DNA from 3 places in the Methylobacterium sp. Leaf469 genome. Region 1 is predicted to be linked to each of the others. Evidence: riboswitches for the same ligand, from Rfam matches in the RefSeq annotation. Region 1 holds a riboswitch; each other region holds the start of a gene.
What was found. Region 1 has a riboswitch for cobalamin ahead of ASG60_RS09225 (CbtB-domain containing protein). Riboswitches for the same ligand answer to the same signal wherever they lie in the genome.
Positions count from the first base shown of each region.

Region 1 (9,632 bases):
CAGTCCGTCGCGCTCGGCCGCTGCGCAGGCGGCCACGGCTTCGGAGGCCTGAGGCGCCGCCCGGCCGAAGACATGGAGCCCGTCGCGGGTGGTGACCTCGCCGAGATCGCACAGATGGGCGTCCAGCGCCGCCAGGGCATCCGGCATGGGGGTGCCGATATCGATGCCCGCCGAGGCCAGCAGTCCGGCCGAATCCGCCTCGTCCAGGATGGTGCGGGCGATGATCGCAGCGCGGCGCGGATCGAGGATGCTCGCCGCCGAATACTCTTCCACGAGTTCGCGCAGGTGTGCCGATTCCGGGTCGAGACCCGGGCATTCGGTCTGCGGCGTGAGATGGCCGAGCGCCACGCCGCCGAGGCGGCGCTTGAGGGGGGCGGCTTCGCCGGGATCGTCGACGATGAACGGGTACACCACCGGCAGGGACCCGATCGCGCGGGCGGGCCAGCAATTCGGCGACAGGGCCACGGCCTTGCCCGGCAGCCACTCGGTGGTGCCGTGGGTTCCGAGATGGATCAGGGCGTCGAAGTTCTCGCGCAGGCCGAGATGGAAGGCGAGGTAGGCGTGGGTCGGCACCGCATCGGGGTCGTGATAGCCGGCCTTGCGGTCGGCGGCACGGCCACGATCGGGCTGGAGGAACAGGGCGACGCGGCCGTTCGGAGCGCGAACACGCTTTCCACCTACAACCTCATCCTGAGGTGCCGCGTGAGCAGACTCGCAGGAGGGCTCCAGGCATCGCAGGTCCAACTGGACCCCTCCTTCGAGGGCTCCGCTCCGCTCCGCCACCTCAGGATGAGGGTGTGGGTGGGAGGTCGGGCACACCATCGAAAAACGGAAGGCGCCGTCGACGATAAGGGGATCGGCTTCTGGCTCCCCCCAAGACGCGATCAGCTCGGCCCGATCGGCCTCCGGCAACCCCGCGAACCACGCCCGATACGCGTCGAGGGACACCGAAAAATCGCGTGGCCCGTGCGTGAGCGCGCGCATCACCGCGTCGGCTTGCGGCAGGGCGCCGGCGGCGTAGCCCGCCGCCGCGAGGTCCTCCACCATAGCTCGCGCGCTCTCGGGGGTGTCGAGGCCGACGGCGAAGCCGGCCCGGCCGCCGCGCGCCGGGTAGTCCGACATCACCACGGCGAGCCGCCGTTCCACCCGGGGCAGGCGGGCGAGACGCACCCAGGCTGCCGCCCGGTCGGCGAGCGCCGCGATTCCCGTCGCGTAGGGACGTGCGCGGCGCTCGGAGAAGCCATCGATTTCGGGGCCGTCCTCCTTGAACGAGATCGGGAAGCCCGAGAGCCGGCCGTCGAATTCCGGCAGGGCCACCTGCATGGCGAGGTCGGCCGCCGACATCCCCCGGGCCGAGGCGTCCCACGCGGCGTGGGCCGCGCCGAGGGTGTAGGCCTGGATCACCGGGCAATCGGCGCCGTCCAGGACGAAGCCCGCATCCTCGCGGGCCGAGAAGGCGGTCGCGGCCACGACGACGTCGGGCTTTCGCGCCGCGATGGTGTCGCGCAACGCCGCCAGGGCCGCGGGGTCCTTGAGGCTCGAGACGGCGACCACCAGCACCTGCAGGCCGCGGGCCCGGAGTGCATCGCCCAAGGCCGCCAGGGGCGCGGCATCCCCCGACAGGATCGCCGAGCGGTAGACGACGAGGAGCGCCAGGGGCACCGTGCCCGCCTGCAAGGGCCGGCCGGCGGCTAGAGCCCGATCGCGGTCGATGGGGCCGCAGCCGGGGCAGCAGACGAAGCCGCGCGGCAGGGCTTGCGGCTCCTCCACGGTGCCGGGAAAGCCGATCTCGGCCGCGATCCGCCCGAGCATCCGGCGCAGGTTGTCGGCGCCGCCCGCCCGGAAATAGGCGTCGAGGACGGGTGCGAGATCGGGCGCCGTCGAGAAGGCATCCAGGCGATCGTCGGGCCGGTCGTCGCCCGGCAGGACGATGAGGCGAACGCCGTTCGCCCGTGCGGCGGCAGCGGCACGCTCGATGCCGTAACGCCAGTAATCGAGCCCGCCGAGGCATCGGATCACGACGCATTTCGACCGCGCGATAACCCCGTCGACGTAGAGGTCCACCGACATGGGGTGACGGAGCTTCGCGAGTTTCGCCAGACGCAGGGTCGGGGCCGGACCCTCGCCGGCTTGCGGAAATGCCGCTGCGAACGCGCCCGCGACGCCGAACAGGTCGGAATCCGTGAACGACAGGAACACGATGTCGCCCGGCGCCTGACCGAGATCGATGGCGGCTTCGCCCTCGTCGAGGGAAACCGTATCGACGCGGATCAGATGCATGGCGGGATGCGCGACCTCACAGCCGCGCCTCCGTGAGGGGCCGGCCGATCCGGGCGCGTTTGCGCCGGCGCAGCCGCCAGAGGGCGCGGACGAGGAACAGTCCGATCGCCGCCACGGGAAGCCAGGGCAGGCTGGCGACGGCGAAGCGCAGGGCGGCGCCCGCACTGGCGCCGAAGGTCTGGCCGGCCTGGCTCCAGGCTTCCTCGACGGGGGCGAAGGCACCCGCTCGCGCGCTGTCCGAGCGAAGCGAAACCGAGACGATTTCGGTATCGACGCGCCGTTGCAGGCCGCGCTGCTTCGCCTCCCCCTCCTCGATTTCGGATTGGACCTTGGAGAGTTCCTGGGCGATGCGGATGAGGTCCTCCACGCGCGTGTCCGCCTTCGCGGACAGTTCGTCGAGGCGCGCGCGATAGGCGGCGAGCTGGGCGAGCCGGCGTCCTCCGTCCGCGATGGGTGTGGTCAGGTCGTCGGCCCGTGTTGCCTGACGCCGCAGGACCACATCGCCCGCCGCCTCGCCCGGCAGGGGAGCCGTGAGGAACGCCACGTAGGGGGCGACGGACTCGTGCGGCAACCGGACCTGAATCTGCGCCTGCGGTCGCCCCTGCGGACGCGGACCGTCATCGATGGACGACGTGACGAGGATGCAGCCGAGGCCCGCATCGGTCAGGCAGCGGTCACGCGCCGCCGCGAAATGCGCCGCCACCCGATCGGGCGGCAGGCCGATGGTGAGGTCGTGCGTATAGGCGAGCTTGGCTGCGGTGTTGCGGGCGGGCTGGGCCAGCGCGAGGGGATTGGCGGTGTCGGGCGCCGGCGGGCGCGTGTCGGAGCAGCCCCCCAGTCCGAGGAGTACGGCAAGGCCCAGGGCCGCCGCCGCGCGGCCGTTCCGTACCGCCATGGCGCTCACCCGGCCAGGGCGGCGGCGACCGCCGCCTGATCGAATCCCTTGAGGCCGATGACGACGAGGCGGCCGTCGCGGGCTTCCGTGCTTTTCCAGGGTCGGTCGTAGTGATGCGCGATGCGGGTGCCGACACCCTGCACGACGAGGCGCATGGGCTTGCCCGTGACTTCGGCGAACCCCTTGATGCGCAGCACGCCGGCGGTCTCTGCCGCGCGACCGACGCGGATCGCCAGGTCCTCGGCGGTGGCCGTGGCCGGGACGGGCAGGGCCACGGAGTCGAAATCGTCGTGGTCGTGGTCCTCGCCCTCGCCGTGGTGCGAGGGTCTGGCGTCGAGATCGTCCTCGGCCGCGGCTCCGAGGCCCAGGATCACGCGGGGATCGAGGCGGCCGTGCTCGGCCTCCACCATCTTCACGGCGCGGGGCAGGTGGGCCTGAACCTCGGCGCGGACCTTCTCGCGGCCGGCGGCGTCGAGGAGGTCGGCCTTGTTCATCACCACGAGGTCGGCGCAGAGGATCTGGTCCTCGAACACCTCTTCCAGGGGATTGTCGTGATCGACGTTCGTGTCCTCGGCACGCTGGGCGGCGGAGGCCGCCGGATCGTCGGCGAAGAAGCCCGCCGCCACGGCTGGACCGTCGATGACCGCGATGACGCCGTCCACGGTGACCCGCGAGCGGATCGCAGGCCACTGGAACGCCTGGACCAAGGGCTTGGGCAGGGCGAGGCCGGAGGTCTCGATAAGGATGTGCTCGGGTGGGTCGGCTCGGTCGAGGAGCTTGTTCAGGGCCGGCACGAAGTCGTCGGCCACGGTGCAGCAGATGCAGCCGTTGGCGAGCTCGACGATGTCCTCGTCTTGGCAGCCTTCGATGCCGCAGGCGGCGAGAAACGAGCCGTCGAAGCCGATATCCCCGAACTCGTTGACGATGATCGCGAGCCGCCGGCCGTTCGCGTTCTCGACGAGGTGGCGCACGAGGGTCGTCTTGCCGGCCCCGAGGAAGCCGGTGACGATGGTGCAGGGAATCTTCTCGACCAGGGTCATTCGGCGGCGTCCGTACTAGGGTGCGCCGCGAGCGGCGGGATGCGGGCGACGACGCCCTTGCGGAATTCCTGGGGCCGCGCCTTCCACGGCACGACGCCGTCGGGCGTCTCGCCGTAGAGGCCGACCCCTTCGAGGATGATCCGGGCGGATTCGGTGGCGTCGAGGTCGCCGTAGACGTAGGTCCAGCGCCCTTCCGAGGCCACCGCCACCGTGCATGGCCGCTTGCAGACGGAGAGGCACTCGACGCCTTCGATCCGAAGGCCGGTCTGGCCGTGCTCACCGACAGCCTCCCGGAGCGCGTCGAGGAGGCGCGCACCGGCGCGGGGTTCCGCCGGGTCGCCCGCCGTACGGCAGGCGGTGCAGACGTAGAGGGTGACCACGTCAGGCATGCGCCGTCGCCTTGCGACCGAACAGGGCCCAGGCCCAGCCGTAGGCGAGCCCGATGACCGCCCAGAACACGAAGGCGATCCCGAGCGAGCGTGCGGCGAACTGGGCCGCGTAGCCCGCCGGCAGGGCGGAAGCCGCGTGGCTCGTCTCGGGTGCTCCGGCGAGGTGTGGTGCCACGATCAGGACGAGGCCGCCCGCGATGGAGATCGGCGCGCGGCGGATGGCGATGAGGTAGAGCCCCATGGCGGTGGCGACGGCGGTCATCACCCACCAGAACTGACGATCGGCGAGGGGGGCGGCGTCCATGCCCGGTAGTTCCGGCGGCAGGCCGAGGGCCGGCGCCAGGGCGACGGCGAGGAAGCCCGCCACGGCGAAGCGCAGGCCGGTCTCGGGCGTCGGTTCGCGCCCGCAGGCCAGCAGCACTGCGCCGAGCAGCAGGGCATACCCGACGCCGCCCACCAGGGTGGCGAGCGCCGTGAACGCCATGCGCGGCAGTCCGGGTCCGGGCTGCCAGGCGGGCGCGGTCTCGCCGCCGGACACGCCCGGGTCCTTCGCGCCGTGATCGTGTCCGCCATGCACCCGCACCACGAGGGATGCGAATCCCGGCGCGGGGGGCGATACGGGGGCTTGAGCCTGCGTCTCGTAACGCTCAGCCGCGATGATGAGCGGAGAGGTCAGGGCGAGCTGCAGGCCCGTCGCGACGATAGCCGCGAGGAAGCCGGCGACCAGGGCCGCCGACACGAGCCGGATGATCATGGGGTGTCTGCCTTCAGGCGCCAGGCGCTCAGTGGCAGGGAAAATTCTGGGTGTGGCGGAAATCGTGCGCCGCGTTGTGGAGCGCCATCGCCGGGGCGAAGCCCGCCATGAACACGAGGCCGAGGCCGAGGAACGCGGCGACGAGAACGGCCCCGAGGCGCTCGTTGGTGCGGGTGCCGGTCAGAACGAGGGTGTTGGTCGACATCGGTTGATCTCCTGGCCGCCCCGCCGGCGGCCGTGGTCGAAGGTGAGGACGAAGGTCCCCGGTGCCGGACGGCAGGTCTCCTGGCTCGCGGGTCATCCGGAACCTGCCGCCTTCCCGGATCGCTCCGGTGGCCGATGGCAGGCCCGTCGCCGCTCACAGTTGCGGGGGCAGCCGCGGTTTCAAGGCGCTTGCCCCTCACCGCGTTCCCTTTTCACCCCGTCGCCGGGGCACCGTCCGATCCCGATGCTTCTACGCGGTCGCGCGATCCCTGACAACGCGCCGCTGTGCCGTTTGCATCGCCTTTGACCACACAAGGGCGTTTCGGGCTAAAGAAGCCCTATGCGGCAGCCGTCCCCCCCATGACCGAGATATTCCCCCGTGTGACCCTCGTCCTCGGCGGCGCGCGCTCGGGCAAGAGCGTCCATGCCGAGGGGGTGATCGAGGCGCAGCCGCCACCCTGGCTGTATCTCGCAACGGCCCAGGCCTGGGACGACGAGATGCGCGACCGCATCGCCCTCCACCGCACCCGAAGGTCGGCCGACTGGATCACGCAGGACGTGCCGATCGACCTGCCCGAGGCGGTCGCGGCCGCGCGCGGACCGGTACTGGTGGATTGCCTCACCCTCTGGCTCACCAACCTGATCCTGGCGGAGGCCGACGTCGAGGCCGCGACCGGGGCGCTGCTCTCCGCTTGCGCCGACGCGCCGGGGCCGGTGGTCCTGGTCGGCAGCGAGGTCGGCCTCGGCATCGTGCCCGACAATGCCCTCGCCCGCCGCTTCCGCGACGCGGCAGGGCGGCTTCATCAGCGCCTCGCCGCACAGGCCGACCGCGTCGTGTTCATGGTGGCGGGGCTGCCGATGATCGTGAAACCCCAACATGGAGACCACGCATGAGCGACGCCGCCGACCGCCATCGGGAGAAGATGGAGAAGCGCAAGGCCGTGCAGGATGCCGAGGTGGCGGAGAAGACCATCGAGAAGGGCCTCCTCATCGTCAACACGGGTCCCGGCAAGGGCAAGACCACGGCGGCCCTGGGCCTGATGCTGCGGGCGCTGGGCCACGGCTGGCGGGTCGGCGTGGTGCAGTTCATCAAGGGCGCCTGGGACACGGGCGAGAAGCACGCCTTGAAGGCCTTCGGGAACCAGATCGACTGGCACACCCTCGGCGAGGGCTTCACCTGGGAGACCCAGGACAAGGCCCGCGACATCGCGGCGGCCGAGCACGCCTGGACGAAGGCCCTGGATCTCATGGCCGATCCGAGCATCCGCCTCGTGGTGCTGGACGAACTCAACATCGCGCTGCGCTACGACTACCTGCCCATCGACGACGTGGTGGCGGCGTTCCGGGCACGCCGACCGGACCTCCACGTCATCGTCACCGGCCGCAATGCCAAGCCGGCCCTCGTCGAGGCCGCCGACCTCGTCACCGAGATGGGCTCCGTGAAGCACCACTTCGCGGCGGGCGTGAAGGCGCAGGAGGGGATCGAGTTTTGAGGTTCCAGCCGTCATGACCCGCGCCATCATGATCCAGGGCACCGGTTCGGATGTCGGCAAATCCCTCATCGTCGCCGGTCTGTGCCGCGCCTTCGCCCGGCGCGGGCTGCGGGTGCGGCCGTTCAAGCCGCAGAACATGTCGAACAACGCCGCCGTCACGGCCGATGGCGGCGAGATCGGACGGGCCCAGGCGCTTCAGGCGAGGGCCGCCGGAGTGGCGCCCTCGGTCCACATGAACCCGGTCCTCCTCAAGCCCCAGAGCGAGACCGGCAGCCAGATCGTGGTGCAGGGCCGGATGGTCGGCCAGGCCGCGGCCCGGGACTACCAGGGCTGGAAGCCGCGCCTCCTCGGGGCCGTGCTCGAAAGTTTCACCCATCTGAAAGCCGAGGCCGACCTCGTCGTGGTCGAGGGCGCCGGCTCGGCGTCGGAGGTGAATCTGCGCGCCGGCGACATCGCCAATATGGGCTTTGCCCGCGCGTCGAACACGCCGGTGATCCTGCTCGGCGACATCGACCGCGGCGGCGTCATCGCCAGCCTCGTCGGCACGAAGGCGGTGATCGACCCGGCCGACGCGGCGATGATCCGGGGCTTCCTCGTCAACCGCTTCCGCGGCGATCCGAGCCTGTTCGCCGACGGCATGGACCTCATCGCCCGCCACACGGGTTGGCCCAGCCTCGGGCTGATCCCGCATTTTCCGTCCGCCGTCCGCCTGCCCGCGGAGGACGTTCTGGGACTGGTCGGCTCCGAAGCAGGCGCGGCGGGTCGCACGGTGGTGGCCGTCCCCGTCCTGCCGCGCATCGCCAATTTCGACGATCTCGATCCTCTGCGGGGCGAGCCGAACGTCTCCGTGGTTCTGGTTCGTCCGGGGGAGCCGATCCCCGTGGCCGACCTCGTGCTCCTGCCGGGCTCGAAGACCACCATCGCGGACCTCGATGTCTTTCGGTCCGAGGGCTGGGATATCGATCTCGCCGCCCATGTCCGGCGCGGCGGCCGGGTGCTCGGCCTCTGCGGCGGCTACCAGATGCTTGGGCGCCGCCTCGCCGACCCGCACGGGATTGAGGGCGCCCCCCGGACGGTGCCGGGTCTTGGGCTCCTCGACGTCGAGACGGTGATGACCCCGGTCAAGCGCCTCGAGGCCGTCACCGGCACCTCGTTGCCCGACGGCGTACCGTTCTCGGGCTACGAGATGCACCTGGGCGATACCACCGGGCCCGACGCGGTGCGCCCGCTCGTTCGTTTCGCCGATGGTCGCCCGGACGGGGCGATTTCGGCCGACGGCCGGGTCGCCGGCACCTACGTGCATGGCCTGTTCGCCGACGACGCGCAGCGCGCCGCGTGGCTCGCGCGCCTCGGCGCCCGGTCCGGCGGCGACGCCTACGAGGCGGGGATCGAGACCGTGCTCGACGCGCTCGCCGACCACCTCGAAATCCATGTGGATTGCGACCGGCTGCTCGTCCTGGCGTCGTAGCGGGTCAGGCACGTGGTGGGGCCGATCCTTGCGGAGGACTGGCGCGGCTGCCGGCATCGCCGTCATCGACTCCGTCGGCAATTCCCGCGGCTTCATCGTGCAGGATGCCACGCCGCGCATCCGCACTGGCGCGCCTTGGCCCCGGTCTAGGACCTCGCGGGTTGTCTCGGGCTGCGGGCCTGATGGTTCTCGGTACTGTCGGTGCTCCGCCGCGGTACTGCGCGTCGAAGCACGCCGGCGGTCGGTCAGGCCGGAGCAATATCGGTTCGACCCGTCCTGATGCGCCGAGCCGGCCGCCTACGGGATCGCCACCGCGTATTCGCGCGGCCCGCCGTTCACTACGCTGTCGAACACCACCAGCACCCGGCCTGGGCCGAGGCGCGCGACGCCTTCGGGCTTCGCCCTGGAATCATCGCCGTCCAATGGCGCGAGGGTGCCGAGCGCCGTGACCTTGCCGGACGACGGATCCGCGAGGAACAGTCCATATGGCACCGACAAGCCGTTGCGGGTCGGACCCGAGAGGACGAGAAGGCGCCCGTCCGGCAGGGCGGTGAGATCGCGGATGCCGGCCTCGGCCCCGAGGGCGAGGGGGATCGTCGTCGGCTTGACGTCGAGCGGCGCGTCGCCGGGGGCGAACAGGGGCGCGACGGGTACGGAGACGAGGAAGGCCCGTCCGTCGATGACGGGCGCGCGGAGACCCGCGTAGAGAGTGTCGCCGATGACCGCGAGGCCCTCGACGTTGAGACCGAAGAGCGGCTTGCCGCCCTCGCGGGGTTCCAGATCCTTCAGAAAATACGCGCCCACCGTATCTGCATTTCGCAGGGCGTCGCCGAGGCGGTAGGTGGTCTCCACCCTGGTCCCGGTGGCGTCGGCGCGCAGGCGCGCGAGGATCGCGGTGGAGAGCTTGAACTCCCGCCCCCGACGGCTGCAGCCATGCGAGCCGGTGACGTAGAAGTCGGGTGCCGCATACGCCACGGCCTCGCCGTCCATCTCGCGGTACGCGCCTTGGCCCAGGGTGCAGTCGCCCGTGGTCGGGGGCGCGCCGACGGTGGTGGTGGGCGGCTTGCGGCCGACGATGTCGACGACGGCGCCCGGGGTCAGCGTCGTGC
Region 1 covers NZ_LMRE01000012.1:296,223-305,854, reverse strand. Annotated here, with positions in the region: gene cobN (cobaltochelatase subunit CobN) at 1-2,280, opposite strand, end outside; gene ASG60_RS09245 (DUF4349 domain-containing protein) at 2,297-3,175, opposite strand; gene cobW (cobalamin biosynthesis protein CobW) at 3,181-4,215, opposite strand; gene ASG60_RS09235 (DUF1636 domain-containing protein) at 4,212-4,604, opposite strand; gene ASG60_RS09230 (CbtA family protein) at 4,597-5,358, opposite strand; gene ASG60_RS09225 (CbtB-domain containing protein) at 5,387-5,563, opposite strand; cobalamin riboswitch at 5,616-5,813, opposite strand; gene cobU (bifunctional adenosylcobinamide kinase/adenosylcobinamide-phosphate guanylyltransferase) at 5,923-6,456, shown strand; gene cobO (cob(I)yrinic acid a,c-diamide adenosyltransferase) at 6,453-7,055, shown strand; gene ASG60_RS09210 (cobyric acid synthase) at 7,069-8,523, shown strand; gene ASG60_RS09205 (DUF3616 domain-containing protein) at 8,821-9,632, opposite strand, start outside.

Region 2 (9,632 bases), on a different contig from region 1:
CCCAGTGTGCGCAGCAGCTTCTGCACGCAACTCGCCGCCCAGACGGTGCTGCCGCGCGGTTTGCGGACCCCGCGCCGGGTCATGGCCCGGGCGATACCGCTCGGCGTCGTGAATCCCTCTGCCTGGATCTCCAGCAGGACCGGCGCGAGGCCGCGCGCGAATCCCCGTGCCCGGGCGATGGCGGCGCGCCGCCCGGCATCGCCGCAACGGCGTGGTCGCGGGCCGGCACCGGAGGTCTCGGGCATGGGGTCCATGGGGTGTGCGGGCAGGGAACGCCGGGCAGTCCGCTTCACGCCGGCCAGGCTTTCAGCCGGGCCCGGGCGGACAGCGCGAGACCGCCCGCGAGGACGATGAGCCAGGCCAGGGCCATGAGGGCGCCCCGGCGCCCGGCTGTCAGATCGATGCTGGGCTGGAAGCGGGGCACGTCGTCGTAGGCGTCGAAATCGAGGCGGGCCTGGCAGCCGGCGCAGACCGGCACCGGGTTCAGGGCCTGCGCGACGATGCGCGGCTCGAAGAAAGCCCGCAGGGTCCGCCGGTAGGCAGCGGCCGAGGCGAGGAAGGCGGCGTGCCGCCCGGCATCGGTGCCGGCGGCCCCCTGGAGGGCGAAGTCGAAGGTGGTGACGGGCGAGGCCAGGGCGAGCCACCGGTTCAGCGCGGCGCTCTCCCGGTCGTGCGCGCGAAAGCTCTCGCGACGCGCATCGAGTTGTACGTCGTAATGGGCGTCGCGGGCGAGACGTTTGATCTCGGGCGCCTCGACGAGGTCGGTGCGCCCCGCCGCACCGGGGATCCGGGCCAACCACTGGGCCGTGAGCCGCGGTCCCGCGCCGCCGTTGGCGAAGGCGTCCTGCACCTGCCGGCTCGCATCGATGGCGGCGATGCGCGAGGGCCTGTCCGTGAGACAATCGACCGCGATGGAGGCCGCTGCCGGGACCGCCACCGTGAACAGGGTCCAGGCGAGGACGAGGATCGACAGGGCGGCCACGGAGCCCCGCCACAGGGTCGCCACGAGGGCGCAGGCCGCGACCCACACGAGGATGTAGGCGGCGAGCGCGCCCGCCAGCAGCCCCAGTGTGACGCCCGAGCCGGCGAGGGACCGGATCGCGCCGGTCAGCCATAGGGCGAGACCGGTTTGCCCGAGCACCGCCACCACGAGGATCCCGGCCACGGCCCCGAACTTCGCCCCCGCCACGGCACGCGGCCCGATGGGCTGGGCCGCGATGAGCCGAAGCGTGCCGGAATCCCGTTCCACCGAGAGGCGGGTGCCGGCGAGCGCGATGATGGCGAGCGGCACGAGCACGGCGAGTACGAAGGCGAGATCGAAGGCTCCGAGCTTCAGCCGCGCCGCCGACCCGAGTTCGTACGCGACATCGTCGAAGACGGTGCTCGACCCGAAACTCACGCGCATGAACGAGGGCTGCACGTCGGACTGCCCGGTGGCCAGGGCAGCGAGCGGGGTCGGCGGCTTCACGGCGTGGACGGTGAGGAACTGCGTCATGTAGCCGAAGGCGTTGGTCGGATCCTGCCAGTAGTTGATCTTCACCGGCGTCGCCCGTGCGTAGCGGGCGTAGGCCTCGCGGGCGGCGACGATGGCCCGCCCCTCTTCCGCGGCCAGCGTCGCGAGGGCGGCGCGCTCGGCCTCCACCCGTACGGCCCCCGTATGGGCGCCGAGCAGCAGGGCGGCGAACAGGGCCGCCAGTACCGCCCAGGTCAGCCGCTCGCGCAGAACCATGCCGGTCTCGGCGGCGAGGAGGCGAAGGGCGCGCCTCACGGCGTGATCCGTTCTCCATGGCGTCAGCTTCATGGCGTCAGCCGCCGGACCGCCAGGACGGCGGCTCCGCCCAGGACGGCGAGCCACGTCGCCAGGATGGCGAGGGGCACGGCCCAGGCCGCGTCTGCCAGGGGCATCGGGCCATGATCGAAGGGCGGCACCGTCTCCCAGAGGTCGTGGTCGGCGGTGTAGCGGCGCTCTCCGCCCTGCGGATTGTCGATGATCGCCTGGTTCATCCGCCGCGAGATGCCCCGGCGGTAATGCTCGGCGGCCCAGACGAAGCGGACATGCTGGGCAAAGTCCGTTCCCGCGAGGGCGGCGGAGAGCGCCTGGAGGGCGATGCGCGGGGACAGGAGCCCAGTCCAGGCATAGGCCCGCTCCTGGCGCAGCAGGCTGTCGAAGAAGGCGCCGAACGCGGCATCCAACACCGCGAAATTGTGCTGCTCGTTCTCGCTCATCATCAGGCCGCGCAGGTCGACGGGCAGGGCGTCCGGGTCGGTGACGCCGTAGCGGGCGAGGACGGCCTTGGCCCGGTCGTCGTTCGCTTCCGCGGTGCGGTGCCCCCGGAAGGTCTCCTCGATCCGGGCGCGGGTCTCGCCGTAGGAGAGCGCCGGTGTGGTGGCGTCCACCGCGACGGTGGCGAGGCGGGGAGCGGCCACGCAGACGAGCACCCAGGCCAGCAGCGATGCCGCCAGCGCCGAGCGGGCCGTGCGGGCCGTCAGCGACAGGGTCATGGCCAGAACGAGGAACAGGGCCGCATAGGTGAGCTGTGCGGCCACCCACGGGACGAGGCGCGGCCACACCTCCCAGCCGGGCGCGTCGAGGCTCACCGCAGCGAGGCCGCCGAGGACGAGCAACGGCAGGCCGACGAGGAGGGCCAGGGCGGCGAGGAGCGCGCCGAGGCGGGCCATGAACAGCCGGCCTGGCGCAGCGCCGTTGCCGAGTGCCAGCCGCAGGGTACCGCGCTCGCGGTCGGCGGCGAAGGCGGAGAAGCCGAGGAGGATCGCGGCCAGGGGCACGATGAGCTGGACGATGTCGGCGACGCTGCCGAGGCCGGCGCGCGCGAGCGGGTTGGCGTCCTGGACCGCCCGGAAGACCGCATCGTTGAACAGGTGGGCCTCGATGCGGACCATGCGGCCGGTATAGGGCTCGATGCCGGGATCCAGGATCGCGAGCGGCGCGGACGGCTTGAACACCCACAGCCCGTAATGATCGGCCGAATGCGGGTTCTTGGCGTCCTGGCCGAGCCAGCGTCCGCGCTCGGCCTGCGCGATCGCTCTCACATCGCCGGCATCGCGCACGGCCTGTCGCCAGGCTCCGGCGAGGGCCACGCCGAGGAGCACCACCAGGACGGCACCGATCCAGCGCAGGCGGGCGTCGCGCAGGAGCTGACCGAGTTCGGCCCGGACCAGCCTCACGACGCGAGCCGCTCGATGTAGAGGCGCTCCAACGCCGCATGGTCGAGGTGTGCCGGGCTGATCTCCTCGACGATGCGTCCGGTCTGGAGCACGCCGACCCGGTCGGCGACCTCCTTGACCCGGTAGAGGTCGTGGGTCGCCATCAGCACGGTTGTGCCGCGGGCGGCGGCCGCCCGGACCACGGCCGAGAAATCCGCCGACGCGCTCGGATCGAGGCCCGAGGTCGGCTCGTCGAGGAGCAGCAGCCGGGCCCGGCGCGCCAGGGCGATGGCGATGCCGACCTTCTGGCGCATGCCCTTCGAATAGGTCGCGGCCTTGCGCGCGTGCGCCTCGGTCGCGAGACCGGCTTGCGCCAGCAGGCGGTCGGCCGCGTCGCGAGACAGGGCGAGCCCCGCCAGCGTCGTGAAGTAGCGCAGGTTCTCCCGGCCCGAGAGCGTGGGATAGAGCGCCACCTGCTCGGGGATGTAGGCGATGGCCGCCCGCGCCGCGATGGGGGCGGCGCCCGCATCGATTCCACAGACCCGGACCGTCCCGCTCTCCGCTTTCAGGAAACCCAGGATGAGGTTGATGGTCGTGGTCTTGCCGGCCCCGTTGGGGCCGAGCAGGGCGAAGACTTCGCCCGCATGTAACGTCAGGGTCAGGCCGTCGAGGGCCCTGCGACCGCCGAAGGTCATGACGACGTCGCCGATCGCCAGGACCGGTTCGTGCGACTCCAGCATCAGAACCGCACCGAGACGGTGCCGGTGAAGCGTCGCGGTGCGCCGGGATAGACCCGGAACACGTTGAGCGAGCTCTCGTAGATCTCACTGTCGAAGATATTCTCGACGTTGAAGCCGAAGCGGATGTTCTCGTAGCGGTAATACGCCAGCGCGTCGGCGACCACGTAGGCCGGCAGGACGAAACCGGTGCCGCCCGCGTCGCCGGCGCGTTCGCCGACCCCACGCACGCCGCCCCCGATCCCGAGGCCCGCGTAGGGGCCGGACTGGACTTCGTAGACGGCGAGCAGGCTGCCGCTGTGCTTGGGGATGTTGATGAGGGGGGCACCCACGGGCAGGACGTTGTCCTTCGTCACTACGGCGTCGGCGTAGACGTAGCCGCCGATGAGGCGCAGCTCCGGCGAGATCTGGCCCGTGGCCGTGAGTTCGAAGCCCTGGCTGCGCACCCCGCCCGCCGCGAGGGAGAAGCCGCTGTTGTTGGGGTCGGGCGTCAGTACGTTCTCACGCTCGATATGGAACGCCGCACCGGTGAGGCCGAGCGCCCCGCCATAGAGGTCGAGCTTGGCGCCGACCTCGTAGCCGATGCCCGTCTCGGGGGCGAACGGCACCCCGCGCGAGGCCGCCGCCGCATCTGGGCCGATGTTCGGCCGGAAGCTCGTGCCGACATTGGTGTAGAGGGAGAGTTCGGGGAGCGGCTGATAGACGAGTCCGGCGCGGGGCGTCGCGGCGGCCCGCGACTGCTCGACGTCGCTGCGCGGAATGCGCTCGCGGAACGACTGCTCGAAGAAATCGAACCGGACGCCGAGCAGCGCCTTCCATTCGGGGCTGAGCGCGATCTGGTCCTGGGCGTAGAGGGCCGTATTGGTCACCCGCTCGAGGTTGTTGCGCGGGATGGTGAGCGGCGGCAGGGGCTGGCCGTAGCGCGGGTTGTAGATGTCGATGGAAAACGAGTTCTGCCGGACGTTCGAGCGCAGATAGACCGTGCGGCTGTCGGTGCTCTCGCGCTCGAAGCCGAGGAGCAGGGTGTGCGCCAGGGGCCCGGTGGCGAAGCGGCCGACCACCTCGGCCTGGCCGATGGCGGTGTCCCACCGGTAGTCCCGGAAGTTGCGGTCGCGGGAGACCGTGCGGTTGTCGGCCGCGATGGCGCGGACCTCGGCGGATTCGCCCTCGAGTGTGCCGGTGTTGAAATGTGCGCCGAGCCGCATCTGCCAATCGGCGTCGAAGCGGTGCTCCAAGCGGACCTGCAGGGTGTTCGAAGTCTGCTCGGTGCTCTGGCCCGGCTCGCCGAGGAAGCGCGAGATCGGCAGGAAGCCGAGCTGCCGGTTGATGGCGATCACGCCCCGGTCGAACACGATGCGGTTGCGCACGAATTCGGTCTCGACGGTGACCTTGGTGTCAGGCGTGATCTGCCAGCTGATGGACGGCGCCACGAACAGCCGGTCGCCGTCGACGAAATCGCGAAAGCTGTTCTGGCGCCCGCCCGCGAAGTTGAAGCGGTACTGGACCGTCTTGTCCTCGTTGAGGGCGCCGCCGGCATCCACGGTGCCGCGGAACTGCTCGAAGCTGCCCCAGAGGCCGCCCATCTCGACGAAGCGCTCGGCCGTCGGCTGCTTGGTGATGATGTTGACCACGCCGCCGGGATCGCTGCGCCCGAACAGGGCGCCGCCCGCGCCCTTCAGCACCTCGATACGCTCGACGTTCTGGGTGTCGGGCGGCGGCGGGAACCCTCGGTTGATGGCAAAGCCGTTCTTGAAGATCTCGGACGTGGTCACGCCGCGCACGGCGTAGCTGAAGACCGTCAGGCCGCCGAAGTTGTTCTGCTGGGCGACGCCGGGGGTGTAGTTGAACACCTGGTCGACTCGCGTCGCGGCCAGATCGGTGATGACCTCGCGCGAGGCAACCGTGACGACCTGGGGCACGTCGCGCTGGGGCGTGTCGGTCTTGGTGCTGCTCACGGCGCGCGCCGCGCTGAAACCCGGCGTCGGTCCGATCAACCCGATGGCGCCTTCCGGCACGTTGAGGCCGATGCCGGTGCCCTCCACCGTGAGGGTGTCCAGGGTGACCGCCGTCTCCTCGGCACGGACCGACGGCGTCAGGGACAGGGCCGCGAGGGCGACGCCGAGGCGCAGGCCGTTTTTCAGGAGCATCGTATCGGGTCTCGAACGGGATGAGCGCCGCTCCAGCCCGTCGCCCGATGAGGGGACGCCCCCCGGCACCGGCTCAGGAGCCTGAATGGCGTTTGAAACATTATTACGTTGCGAAGCTTGGCCATGCAAGCTGAAACCTTGCACGCCGAAATCAAGCAAGCCGAGTTCGGGCACGGGCTCCGTGTCGCCGGGCCGGTTCTGAGCGGGAACGCTTTCGGGGAAGGGGTGATCGATCGCGGCCATCAACACCATCCAAATGGTTCTGGACGTGTCAGGCAGAGCAGCACGGGCGCGCGCCGACCATGACGGGCCGACGTCGATCATGCGACCCACCGGAGCACCCCGCCCGAGAGACGTTCGTCGCCAAGGCAGGTCTCCTGGCTCACGGATCGACGCCCCTGCCTGGCCTTCCCGGTGCATGGCACCAGTGACCGTTCTCGGCAGCGGCTCACCGCTCACAGTTGCGGGGGCAGCTTCGGCATCGCCCGGATGGGCTCGACCGAATTCCCTCTTAGCTCGCGATCCGAGGACCGCGAGAACCTTGACGGCTGTACGGTTCCATCCGGGTCCGGAGAAGTCAAGGCCGAGCGCCCTCGGCCGCCGATTGGAACGTCACGGCGCGAGACCTGCCGGGCCGAGACACGCAGGATCGTGGCGAGCCCCGGCGCCGCGCACACCGAGGACGAAGGCGGCGAGGTCCAGGACGCCAGCCGGCTGTCTTCCTCGAAACCCGCGGATCCGGGGCGGACGATCGATTCAGCTGCCGGAGGAGCCGCCCGAGACCAGGCGCAGACCGGGCGCGGGTCGATTCACGATGGCCTCCCCGACCTTGCGTTCCAACTCGCCGTCCCGGAACGGTTTCTGAACGATACTGTCGGCGCCGACCGCGCCGACCTTCATCAGGGCCGTGGTGTCCGCATAGCCGGTGACGAACAGAATCGGCAGGCTGGGCCAGCGTTTGCGGATCTCGGTGGCGACCTCGGCCCCATTCATGCCCGGCATCGCGAAGTCCAGCACCACGAGATCGACGCAAGGGTCCGCCTCGAGGGACGCCAGTCCCGCGAGGCCCGAGCCCGCCTCGCGCACCGCGTGACCGGCCTCCGCGAGGCGGGTGGTGGTGACCTCACGCACAGCCGTGTCGTCATCGACGACGAGCAGGACCGATTGTCCGCCCGGCAAGCGGCCAAGCCCGCATGCGGTCATGTGGGGGGCCTCGTGGACGGCGCTCGTTCCGTCCTCGACGCGGGGCAGGTAGACTCGGATCGAGGTCCCCTCCCCGACGATCGTGTCGATGCGGATGCCGCCGCCTGACTGCTTCACGAAGCCGTAGGCCTGGGCGAGCCCGAGCCCCGAACCCTTGCCCACCTCCTTGGTGGTGAAGAACGGCTCGAAGGCGCGCGCCACCACCTCCGGCGGCATGCCCGTTCCCGTGTCGCTGACGGCCACCATCACGTACTCGCCCGGCATCGGCTGCTCGGGGCGCGTCTGGGGGCCGGTGACCGTGACGTTGGCCGTCTCGATGGTCAGACATCCCCCGACCACCATGGCGTCGCGCGCGTTGATGGCGAGGTTGAGGATGACGAGTTCGATCTGGGTCGCATCCACCAAGGCCGGCCACAGGTCGGGCTGCAGGGTCGTCTCGATGCGCACCGCGCCGCCGATGGAGCTCTGGAGCAGGTCGCGCATGGAGGCGACGGTCTGGTTCAGACTGACCGGGGTGGGCTCCAGCCTCTGGCGGCGGGAGAAGGCGAGGAGCTGCGCCGTGAGATTCGCGCCCCGATCCGCCGCTCCCTTCATCATCGCGAGCCGACGCTTCGAGCGCTCGGTCGAGACTTCGCGCCCGAGGAACTCGATGTTGCCCGAGATGACGGTGAGCAGGTTGTTGAAGTCGTGCGCGACACCGCTCGTGAGCTGCCCGACGGCCTCCAGGCGCTGGGCGAGGCGCAGGGCCTCTTCCACCCGCTCGCGCTCGACGATCTGCATCTGCAATTCGGCGTTCGAGGTGGCGAGTTCCCGCGTCCGCTCGGCGATGCGGAGTTCCAGCGTATCGTTGAGGGCCTGAAGCGCGGCCTCCGCCCGACGCTTGTCGGCCTTCGCCTGGGCCTCCGCCAACGCCCGCAGGACGGTGCGTGGAAGACGCTCGAGGCGCTGCTTCGTGATGTAGTCGACGGCGCCGTTCTTCAACGCCTCGACGGCGGTCTCCTCGCCGAGGGTGCCGGACACGAAGACAAACGGCGTGTCCGGGCACTGCTCCCGGGCGACGGCGAGGGCGCTGATGCCGTCGAAGGTCGGCAGGACGAAATCGGCGAGGATCAAGTCATGACGGCCCGGTAGGGCGGCGGCGGCGAAATCGGGGCGGTCCATCACCCGATCGATCACGTAGGGGCGCCCCATGCCGTCGAGGGCGGCCTCCACCAGTTCGGCGTCGAGATCGCTGTCCTCCAGGTGGAGGATGCGGATCGCGTCGTCGGCGTCCATCAGGTGTTCGATGGCCAGCCTCCCTTGTGCGGCGGCGGCTCGTTCAGGACGGCCCAGAACACGCCGAGTTCCTGGATGGCCGAGAAGAATTCGTTGAACCCAACGGGCTTCACCACGAATGCGTTCACCCCGAGGTCGTAGGAGCGCACCACGTCGGTCTCTTCGCGCGAGGAGGTGAGCATCACCACCGGGATGGACCGGGTCTGCGGATCGCCCTTCACCTTGGCCAGGACCTCCAAGCCATCGACCTTGGGCAGCTTCAGGTCGAGCAGGATCACGGCCGGGTCCTGCAACGCCCGGTTCACGTGTGCGCCGCGCCTGTAGACGAAATCGAGGGCCTCCGCCCCGTCCCGGCAGATGACGATTTCGTTGGCGAGCTGACCCGCTTCCAGTGCCGCGAGCGTGAGCTCGATGTCGTTGGGATTGTCTTCGACGAGAAGGATCGGTTTCAGGTTGGCCATCTCTCAGGGTGCCTCGCCCCGCAAGGGCAGCGTGAAGTGGAAGGTCGCGCCCTCGCCGAGCCGGCCCTCGGCCCAGGTCCGGCCGCCATGGCGCTCGACGATGCGGCGCACGTTGGCGAGCCCGATGCCGGTGCCCTCGAACTCCTCGACTCGGTGCAGGCGCTGGAACACGCCGAAGAGCTTGTCGACATAGGTCATGTCGAAGCCGACCCCGTTGTCGCGGACGAAGAAGACGGCCTCGCCGTCTTTTGGGGGAAGCCGTCCGATCTCGATGACCGCCTCGGGTCGGTTCCGGCTGTACTTCAGCGCGTTCGAAAGCAGGTTCTCGATGACGAGGCGCAGCATGAACGGGTCGGCGTAGGCACGGCCCAGGGGCCCGATCTCCCAGCGCACGACGTGTGCGGGCGCCGCATCGCGCAGAACCTTGCGCCGGACCTCCTCAACCAGGGCGTTCATGTCGCCCGATACCCGGTTCAGGGCGTTGCGGCCCATCTGCGAGAAGGCCAACAGGTTGTCCACGAGGGTTCCGGCCGAGAACGCCGCCTCGATGATGGTGTCGACGTAGTGCCGGCCCTTGTCCGACAGGTTGGCGCCCTCGCGGGTCTTCAGGAGGTTCGAGTAGCCGACGATGTGGCGGAACGGGG
Region 2 covers NZ_LMRE01000009.1:2,052-11,683, forward strand. Annotated here, with positions in the region: gene ASG60_RS07015 (hypothetical protein) at 1-254, opposite strand, end outside; gene ASG60_RS07020 (ABC transporter permease subunit) at 290-1,768, opposite strand; gene ASG60_RS07025 (DUF3526 domain-containing protein) at 1,798-3,186, opposite strand; gene ASG60_RS07030 (ABC transporter ATP-binding protein) at 3,183-3,905, opposite strand; gene ASG60_RS07035 (TonB-dependent siderophore receptor) at 3,905-6,049, opposite strand; cobalamin riboswitch at 6,399-6,608, opposite strand; gene ASG60_RS07040 (response regulator) at 6,806-8,527, opposite strand; gene ASG60_RS07045 (response regulator) at 8,527-8,988, opposite strand; gene ASG60_RS07050 (ATP-binding protein) at 8,992-9,632, opposite strand, start outside.
Region 2: linked by a shared signal. The riboswitch ahead of ASG60_RS07035 (TonB-dependent siderophore receptor) and the one ahead of ASG60_RS09225 (CbtB-domain containing protein) in region 1 are both predicted to bind cobalamin.

Region 3 (9,632 bases), on a different contig from region 1:
CCGTACGGCCAGCGGTGGAGAACGTCCTCAACGAGGGCCTGTCCAACTGGCTCGAGGAGAACCCCGCCCAGGCGAAATCCGTCATGGGCAAGGTGATCCTGGCGGCCTCGGCCCGCGAGGCGGCGCGCAAGGCCCGCGAGACGGTGACGCGCAAGGGCGTCCTCGACATCGCCTCCCTGCCGGGCAAGCTCGCCGATTGCCAGGAGCGCGACCCGTCGAAGTGCGAGATCCTCCTGGTGGAGGGCGATTCCGCCGGCGGTTCGGCCAAGCAGGGTCGCGACCGCACCTTCCAGGCGGTTCTCCCCTTGCGCGGAAAGATCCTCAACGTCGAGCGGGTGCGCGCCGACCGGATGCTGTCGTCGGACCAGATCGGCACGTTGATCACGGCGCTCGGCGCCGGCATCGGCCGCTCGTCCACGGACCGCGAGGGCTTCAACCCGGAGAAGCTGCGCTACCACCGCATCATCATCATGACCGACGCGGATGTCGACGGCTCGCACATCCGCACCCTGCTGCTGACGTTCTTCTACCGGCAGATGCCGGAGGTGATCGAGCGCGGGCACCTCTACATCGCCCAGCCGCCCCTCTACAAAGCCTCGAAGGGCAAGCGGGAAATCTACCTCAAGGACGAGCGCGCGCTCGAGGACTACCTCATCGACGCGGGCGTCGACGGGGCGGTGCTGCGCCTGGCCTCCGGCACCGAGTTCGGCGGCCAGCAACTGAAGGCCCTCGTCGAGGAGGCGCGCCAGTTCCGCGGCCTGATGCAGGCGCTCCACACCCGCTACGACCGCGCCGTGGTCGAGCAGGCGATGATCGCCGGCGCCTTCCGGGTCAATGTCGACGAGAACGCGGCGGAGGCCGAGGTTCTGGCCGACCGGGTGGCCCGACGCCTCGACCGGATCGCCGACGACATCGAGCAGGGCTGGGAAGGCTCCGTCAGCGAGGGCGGCTACGTCATGAGCCGGACCTTGCGCGGGGTGCGTCAGGTCGCGACCCTTGATGCCGGGCTCATCGCCTCGCAGGAAGCGACGCGGCTCGCCGACCGGGCCGAGGCCCTGCGCGAGATCTATCACGAGCCCGTCACCTACGCCCGCAAGGGCGACGAGACGACCCTGCACGGCCCCGTCGGCCTGTTCGAGGCGGTGATGGCGTTCGGCCGCAAGGGTCTCCAGCTCCAGCGCTACAAGGGTCTGGGCGAGATGACCGCCCAGCAGCTCTGGGAGACCACCCTCGACCGCGACGTGCGCTCGCTCCTCCAAGTGAAGGTCAAGGACACCCAGGACGCCGACGACCTGTTCGTGAAGCTCATGGGCGACGTGGTCGAGCCCCGCCGCGAGTTCATCCAGGACAACGCGCTCAGCGTCGCCAACCTCGACGTGTGAGGCGCGTCATCGAGACGGCGCGGGGCGGCGCAGACGCCGCCAGCCGAGCACGATCCCCGTGAGAGCGATGCCGGCGCCGAGCCCGTTCAGGGTCCACAGGACGAGGTCCCAGGCCGGGCGGTGGCGCGTCAGGATCGCGAAATCGAAGCGGTGGGGGGCGGAGAACAGCCAGCGGTTGGCCCGGCCACTTCGGTCGAGACGCATCAGGATCTCGCCCGTTTCCGGGTCGAGATAGGCCGAGGTCTCCGCCGGATCGTCGAACCGGACGCGCAACACCGGCAGCACCCGTGTCTCGTGGTGCGGGTACCAATAGGCGTCGTAGGCCGTCAGGGTCTCGGCCGCGACGACCTGCGCGCCCGGCAGGATGCGCGCCGCCGCCGTGCTCAAGGATTGCGGCGCCACAGGCGGTTCGACATGGCGTCGCCCGTCCGCATTGGTGGCGACCGCGTGGACCTGTTCGGCGATGCCGGTGAACCGAATCTCGACGGGACCGGACACGGCGACGGTGCGCAGGGCGTCGAAGCCGGGGAGGGGCGCTTCTCCCATGACGGCGCTCCGCATGGCGGGTGTTGGGCTCGGCCCGGAGAACCAGCGGTTCGGGTTCATCGACAGCCAACCGCTCGCGACCCAGCCGAGGAGCGCCACGCCGCCGACGATCCCGAACAGGTGATGCCAACGCATAACGCCGCGATAGGGCGAGACTCCCATAGCGTAGGGCCGGCGCAGGCGCAGGCGCCAGACCCCGAGGACGAAACCGCTCAGGACACCGGCCACGGCGATGCCGGAGATCCACAGCACCACGTCGCGCCACAGCTCGGCCCGGGCCCGCAGGGGCGTGAGGTAGATCCAGTGCGGGATCGACCCGAGCCAGTTCCAGCCGCGCGCGAACCGCGTCGTCTCTAAAACGACGGCGCCGGTGACCTGCGAGACGTAGCGCTCGGTGCCGGCGGAATCGTCGTGGGCGACGACGTGGAACGGGCGGAACGGATCGTAGCGCGCCGTCACGGTCCACTGGTCGCGCTGGATCGTCGTCACGCTGGGGTTCGGACCGGTCCCACCCCGGGCCCGAACGAGGGCCAGCGCTTCCACCCCCGACAAGGGTCCCAGCACCGCGCCGGTCTCGGCCGAGACCGTCCCGAGTTCGCCCGTCGGGAGGATGGTCCGGTAGACCGGCGCATCGCCGCGCATGCCGAGCGACAGGGCGAGGGGCAGGCGCGTCAGGCCGAGGGGCTTCAGCGCCGCGTCGGGGCCGAGCCGCACCCGATCCCAGGCGATGGGGGGCAGGCCGGCGAGCCGCGCCGCCTCCGTCAGGTTGGGGAAGGGGACGTACATCATCACCAGGCCCGATAGGACCCAGGTGGCGAGGAACATCCCCGTGGCGATGCCGAGCCAGCGGTGGCCGAGGATCAGCCACCGCTGCATTGGTTTCGGGAGGCGGCGCACGGCGCGTCAGAAGCTGACGCTGTAGGCGACCTCGAACGAGCGTGGCCGGCCGAGGAGCCAGTTTGTGCCGACCCCGTTCACGGCGTTGCCGCTGATGGCGTAGACCGTGTCGGCGAGGTTGTAGGCCCGCACCGACAGGCGCGAGGCCGGCCCGACCTGATAGTCGAGCCCGGCATTGAGCAGGGCGTAGTCCGGGCGCCGGGCCATGTTGCCGAAATCGCTGAAGGTCTCGCCGACATACTGCACGCCGATGCGCGCCTCCCAGGCCGGGGCGAAGGCCCAGTTCACCCAGAGGTTGGCGACGCGCTCCGGCACGTCGATGGGCTGACGACCGGCATAGGACACCACCGCACCAGCCACCGCCTGATTGAAATCGTCGTACTGGGCGTGGAGGAGGGCGACGTTGGCATCCACCCGCCAGGCGTCGAACAGGTGAAGGGACACGGCCGCCTCGACGCCCTGCGAGGATTGCCGGCCGACCTGGGTCGAGACGGTGGGCTGGCCCGGCACGGTGGAGACGAGGTTGTCCTTGACGATGCGGTAGCCGGCGAGCGTCCACTCGGCCAGCCCCCCGAAGGCGATGCCCTTGGCGCCGACCTCGACCTGCTGGCCGGTGGAGAGGCGGAAGTTCGCCAGACTCTGCGACAGGGTGATGAGGCTCCCCACCGGATCGGTGGCGGTGGCGTATTGGGCGTAGAGGGAGAGGTCGGGCGTCGGGGCGTAGACGGCACCGAAGCGGTAGCTCAGGGCCTGGAAGTCGCGCTGGAAGGTGGCGCCGGAGACGAGGTTCCGGCGGTTCAGGGTCGGGGCGTCGAAGCGCACGCCCGTCAGCAGCGAGAGCTGATCCGACAGGATCAGGCGGTTCTCGGCGAAGACCGAGGCCTGGTTGGTCGACGTGGCATAGGCGGGCGAGGCGCGGCCGTTGGCCGGGAACAGGCCGGGATCGTAGGCGAACGGATCGACGCTCGTGGTGAGACCGCCGCCCTCGGACTGGAAGTTGTTAGTGTGCCGGAAGGCGATGTGATTGACGTCGAACCCGGCCAGAAATTCGTTGCGGAACCCGAACAGGGTGCCCCGGACCGTCGCGTCGAGGCGGTTCCCGACCTGCTCCTGCTGGTGGTAGATTTCGGTGTAACTCGAACGGTCGATCAAGCCGGTGCCTCGGTTGAAGGCGTATTGCTCGACGTCGAGCCACTGGCGCCGGCTCTGGAGCCGGTAGGCGGTGTTGCGCACGGTGATGTCGGCGCTCGGGCTCCACTCGGTCCTGAGCTGGGTCCAGTTGTCCGTCCAAAAAATCTTGGCGTCGCGGACGTTGTAGTTGTTGAACCGGATGGAATCGAGGATCCGCCCGTTGACCAGCGGCGTACCCCAGTAGCGGGCGGGCTCCTGGTAGCCGAGGTCGTGGCTGAGTGTGAAGGCGAGGTCGGGGGCCGCCTGCAAGGTCAGCGCGCCGGAGACCGCGAGGTTGCGAAAATCTCCGTCGGGCTGCATCCAGCCGCCGGACCGGTTGCCGCTGATGTTGAAGCGGTAGGCCAGGGCCTCACCGATGGGGCCGCCGGAATCGAGGGCGAGGCGGGCGAGACCGTCCGAGCCCAGGGCCGCGCGGGCCTCGTTGATGGGCGTGAACACCGGCTTCTTCGTCACCACGTTGACGACGCCGCCGATGGCCCCGTCGCCGTAGAGTACCGAGGCCGGGCCGCGCAGGACCTCGATGCGCTCGACGTTCCAGGTGTCGAACGGGAAGGTGACGGTGCCGGCGCCCACGTAGAGGCGCGTGCCGTCGTAGAGCTGCTGGATCGAGTTCGGGCCGGCGAATCCGCGCGCCGTGAAGGCCCCATTGCCGTTGCCGGGGGCCGCCACGGTGGTGATGCCGGTGGCGTTCTCTGTCACGGCCTCCGCGACGGTGTTCTGGCCACGCCGGCGCGCGGTCTCGCCCGCGATCACGTCGACGCTGGCCGGCGTCTCCAGGGGCGTCAGACCGAGGCGGCTGGCGCCGCGATCCACCGTGCGCAGGTTGAGCCCGGCGGGCGCGACGCCGGAACCGGCCACCGACAGGGTGTCGAGGGTGACGGCCGGCTCCTGCGCCGAGGCCGCGAGGGGAGCGAGGACAAGGAGAAGACATCCTCCGACGATCCCGGGACCGGGACCGGGATGATGCGCGAGGCAGGAGTGTGGAAACAGCATGGCGATGCGAATTGTCCGAGGGCGCGCGACGTACGCGACGACGCTTCCACCACGCCTAAAACGAATGTTATAGTGTTACAATCGTTCAGTCCTGGCCAAGCCCTTTCGTGCGACGACGCATGAGCTCGACGGCCGCACGGGTGCGGTACGCGATCACGATCGATAGGCAATGAAGGCAGTGGTTCGGGCGGGCGCATGCGGAAACGGCGGGCGCGCACGGGGCGCGGTGTGGCACGTCACCGCGAACGAGGCCGATCCGTTCGCGGCATGCGAACGCCCCGACACCCATCAGGACACCCCGCCCGATGCGTTTCGCGTGTGACCACGACTGACGGCAGGTCTCCTGGCTCGCGGGTCACCGCCCTCTCATCGTCTTCCCAGGCCGGGATCTTGGCAGATCCGGAAGACCCAGTGACGTGTTGATGATGGGCTCGCCGCTTACAGTTGCGGGGGCAGCCGCGGCATCGGGGCAAAGCCCTCACCGCGTTCCCTTTTGATCCTCCGGAGAGGAACCGTCACGGTTACGCTAGGACTTCGCCGATCACCCCGTCAAGCCGAAGCGCGGATCGTGACGGTCGATCCAGCGGCAAAGCGGAATTCCAGGCACACCAACGAACCGACGACGACCAAGCACCGAAAACGACGTTGACGCTTGATTGGAGTTATTCTAATTAAGAACGGCACGGGTGGAGCGACTGCCCATCCGACCGGGAGAGACACGATGACCAGCAACCACAGCATCGCCTGCGAGAGCTGCCGCTTCTTCGACGATCACAAGCTCAACGGCGGCGCGGCAGCCGGCGATGCGGGCCTGTGCCGCTTCAATCCGCCCGTGAGCCAGCCGGAGCCGAAGTCCCCGGGCCTTTGGCCGGTGGTGGCGTCCAAGGATTGGTGCGGTCACTTCACGGCCGAGATGACCGCTGCCGAATAAGCGCGCCCCCATCACGAAGCCCCAAGAGCTGGCGCGAAAGCGCCGGCTTTTTGCGTTCGGGCCCGGACCGACGACCTGGGAGCCGGATTCCGGCAATGGCAGGGCGTCGTGGTCATGATCCGGTCACCTTCGCGTCCGAAGGCGGGGCATCACCGCACGGGGCGACGACCGCGTGTGGCCCGGTGACGGTCGTCCGGCGCGGCTCCGGCGGGCCGACACGACACGGCTGATGGCGCCGCCCGGCAGGTTTTCGAAGTTTGAGGATGTCCAACAGATGATCGACCGATCGACCCTCGCCGCTCTGGCCGGCCTGACCCTGGCCGCGCTGCCCGGGTCCGCCCTGGCCGCCACGCCCAACGACGCGACCGGGACCTACCTCACCGAGGATGGCCGCGCGAGAATCCGCGTCGAGAAATGCGGTCCGCAGAACACCAACCTGTGCGGCTACGTCGTCTGGCTGAAGGTGCCGTTGAACGACAAGGGCCAGCCCCGCGTCGACTTCAAGAATCCTGACACCAAGAAGCAGGCACGCCCGTCGCTGGGGCACCAGCTCATCATGGGTCTGAAGCCGGATGCCGACGCCCGTTACGCCGGGAAGATCTACAACGCCGACGAGGGCAAGTTCTACGACGTGACCATGTGGGCCGATCAGCCCACCGAATTGTCCGTGCGGGGCTGCATGCTCGGGTTCCTGTGCGGATCGCAGACCTGGAGCAAGGTCAACGACGTGGTTCCGGGCCAGCTCACCGCGGCGACGAACCAGCCCGGCGGCCCGCGTTCCGACGCCGAATGGGCGCCCAAGCCCGCGGCCCCGAAGCCCGGCGCGAAGCCGGCCGCTCCCGGAACCGCACCCGCCGCCCCCGCGGCGGAGTAGGATCGCGCGTCGCCCGCATCGGGCGGCAGGACTCATCGGGAAAATTTCGAGCCGGCTTCGCCCAGCGGAGCCGGCTTTTTGTAGCTCTGGATCAGTCCACCAGGGCGGTGTAGATCAGCACCCGCAACTCCCGGCGGATCGGCAGGGCCGAGGACGGGATGAGCTGGGCGAGGAGCACCACCGCGAGATCCTCGGCCGGGTCGACCCAGAAGGCGGTGCTGGCGAGCCCGCCCCAGGCGGCCTCGCCGGGCGTTCCGACGATCTGCGCACGGGCCGGATCGAGCATCACCGAGAAGCCGAGCCCGAAACCGATGCCCGTATAGGCCGTCTCGGAGAAGCGCGGCTGGCCCATGGCGGCCAGATCGCCGCCGAGGTGGTTCGTGAGCATGAGATCGACGGTCTTGCGCCCCAGCAGCCGCACGCCGTCGAGTTCTCCGCGCGCCAGGAGGAAGCGGCAGAAGCGCATGTAGTCCCCCGCCGTGGAGACGAGGCCGCCGCCGCCGGAGGCCACCACCGGCGGACGCGCGAACCGGCTCCCGACGCAATCGTCGTAGAGCTTCAGGCTGCGCTCGCGAAACAGACTGTAATTCGCCGCGAACCGCTCGACCTTGTCGGGTGGAACGAAGAAATCCGTGTCGAGCATGCCGAGCGGCGCCAGGACGCGCTCCCGCATGAACTCCGCGAAGTCCTGGCCGGACACGACCGCGACGAGGTAACCGAGGACGTCCGTGGCGACGCTGTAGTTCCACTCGGCCCCGGGCTGGGCCAGCAGGGGCTGGCGGGCAAGGCGCTCCACCACGGTGGCGAGGCTGTCGGTCTGCGCCTCGCCGAAATCGACGCCGTTCTGGCGGTAGAGGCCATCGACGAGGGTGGCCTCCATGAAGCCGTAGGTCAGGCCGGAGGTATGGGTGAGGAGGTCGCGGATGGTGATGGCGCGCTGCGCCGGCTCGCTGTCGAACTTCACCCGGTTGCCGCCGGTGAGCACCCGCATGTCGGAGAAGTCCGGCAGGAAACGGGTGATGGGATCGTCGAGCTGGAAGCGCCCCTCTTCGTAGAGCATCATCACCGCCACCGAGGTGAGCGGCTTCGTCATCGAATAGATGCGCGCGATGGTGTCGGGGGCGAACGGCTTCTCCCGGGCGATGTCGGCGAGACCGTGGGTGCGGAAATACGCGGTCTTGCCCGCCCGCGCGACCATCACCGAGAGGCCGGCGAGCTTCCCGTCGGCCACCAGCCGCTCCATCCAGCCGTCGATCCGCCCCAGGCGATCCGGGCACAGCCCCACCGCCCGTGCCTCGACGTCGATCTCACCGTGCATGCCATCGCTCCATCACACCGTGACGGCATGTAGCCGGGCCTGGCGGGGACGCAACCCCGGCGCCATGGCCCTACCAACCCATGGAGCCGGGACCACCCTTGAACGGGCCGACGAGGCCCGGCGTGATCCAACCGCCGTAGAACCCGCCGGGCTGCGGCGTGGCGCGGACATCGCCGACGAAGCAGCCGTCCATCGGTCCGGCATAGAAGGCGAGGTATCCGGTAATGGCGCGAAAATCCGCTGTGGGATCGGGATAGGCCCAGGCCGCCCCCTCGGCGCGGCGCCCGCCGGCCGAGACGTCGTGGAGCACGGCGCGGCCCTTCCACTCGCAGAGGCCGGCCCGGCGCGGCGGGCCGAGCACGCCCGGGGCCACGTCGGCGGGCGGGATGTAGTAGGTCGGCGGATGGCAGGTCTCGAGGACGCGCCAGCCCACCACCGTGCTGGCGATGGTCTCGCCCGAGAACACCACCCGCAAGCGCCGGGCGACGCGCTCCAGGCGGGGCGGCCGCGGGTAATCCCAGACGCTCTCCTCGTCGGGACCGGGGTGAATCGGTGTCGGCCACATGCGCAGCGGGCTCCTGGCGTCGGGATACGGATGCGTGAGTTAGGGCACGGCGTGGGCCGCGCCCCGTTTTCCACTGGCGCGCGTCATGCTAGCGCAGGCCGGTCTTGGATGGAGGGACGCGAAGCGTGACCGAGAGCGTGACCGAGCCGACCGACTTCGCCCTCTACCTCGACTTCGACGGGACCCTCGTGGAAATCGCCCCCCGGCCCGATCTGGTCCGGGTCGATCCGGCCCTGCCGGGCGCCCTGGAGCGGCTGCGCACCCGCCTCGGCGGCGCGCTCGCCGTCGTCACCGGTCGGCCCATCGGGGTGATCGACGATTTCCTGGCGCCGGCCCGGTTCGATATCGCCGGCCTGCATGGGGTCGAGCGGCGGGTCGACGGCGTCGTGAGCGGGGGAGGCGCCGAGAACCATCCGGAACTGCGTGCCCGCATGGCCGGCCTGACCGCGGCCGTCGCCGGGCTCGATGCCGTTCTGATCGAAGACAAGGGCGCGTCGGTGGCGGTGCATTGGCGCCTCGCCAGTCCGGCCGACGCGGCGCTCGCGGAAGCGGCGGTCAAGATCACCGCCGATGCCCTGGGTGCCGCCTACCGGCTCCAGCTCGGCAAGGCGGTGGGTGAGATCGTGCCCGCCTCGGCCACCAAGGGCCAGGCCATCCGGGTGTTCGCGCAAGCCCCGCCCTATGCCGGCCGCCGGGCGATCTTCCTCGGCGACGACCTCACCGACGAGAAGGCCTTCGCGGTGGTCAACGCGAGCGGGGGCGTCAGCGTCCGCATCGGCGCGGCCGAAACCATCGCCACACGGCGCCTCGCCACCCCGGAGGACGTGCGCCGGCTGCTCTACGCCTGGGCCGACGGGGCCCCCATCGATCCCGACGCCCTGCCGCCGGCCTGACCCGGCCGCACCCAGAACGGCCACACCCGCGTCACCCACACC
Region 3 covers NZ_LMRE01000009.1:36,354-45,985, reverse strand. Annotated here, with positions in the region: gene gyrB (DNA topoisomerase (ATP-hydrolyzing) subunit B) at 1-1,382, shown strand, start outside; gene ASG60_RS07190 (peptidase) at 1,389-2,804, opposite strand; gene ASG60_RS07185 (TonB-dependent siderophore receptor) at 2,832-5,009, opposite strand; cobalamin riboswitch at 5,325-5,541, opposite strand; gene ASG60_RS07180 (hypothetical protein) at 5,731-5,940, shown strand; gene ASG60_RS07175 (DUF2147 domain-containing protein) at 6,215-6,814, shown strand; gene ASG60_RS07170 (serine hydrolase domain-containing protein) at 6,906-8,132, opposite strand; gene ASG60_RS07165 (DUF427 domain-containing protein) at 8,203-8,697, opposite strand; gene otsB (trehalose-phosphatase) at 8,835-9,590, shown strand.
Region 3: linked by a shared signal. The riboswitch ahead of ASG60_RS07185 (TonB-dependent siderophore receptor) and the one ahead of ASG60_RS09225 (CbtB-domain containing protein) in region 1 are both predicted to bind cobalamin.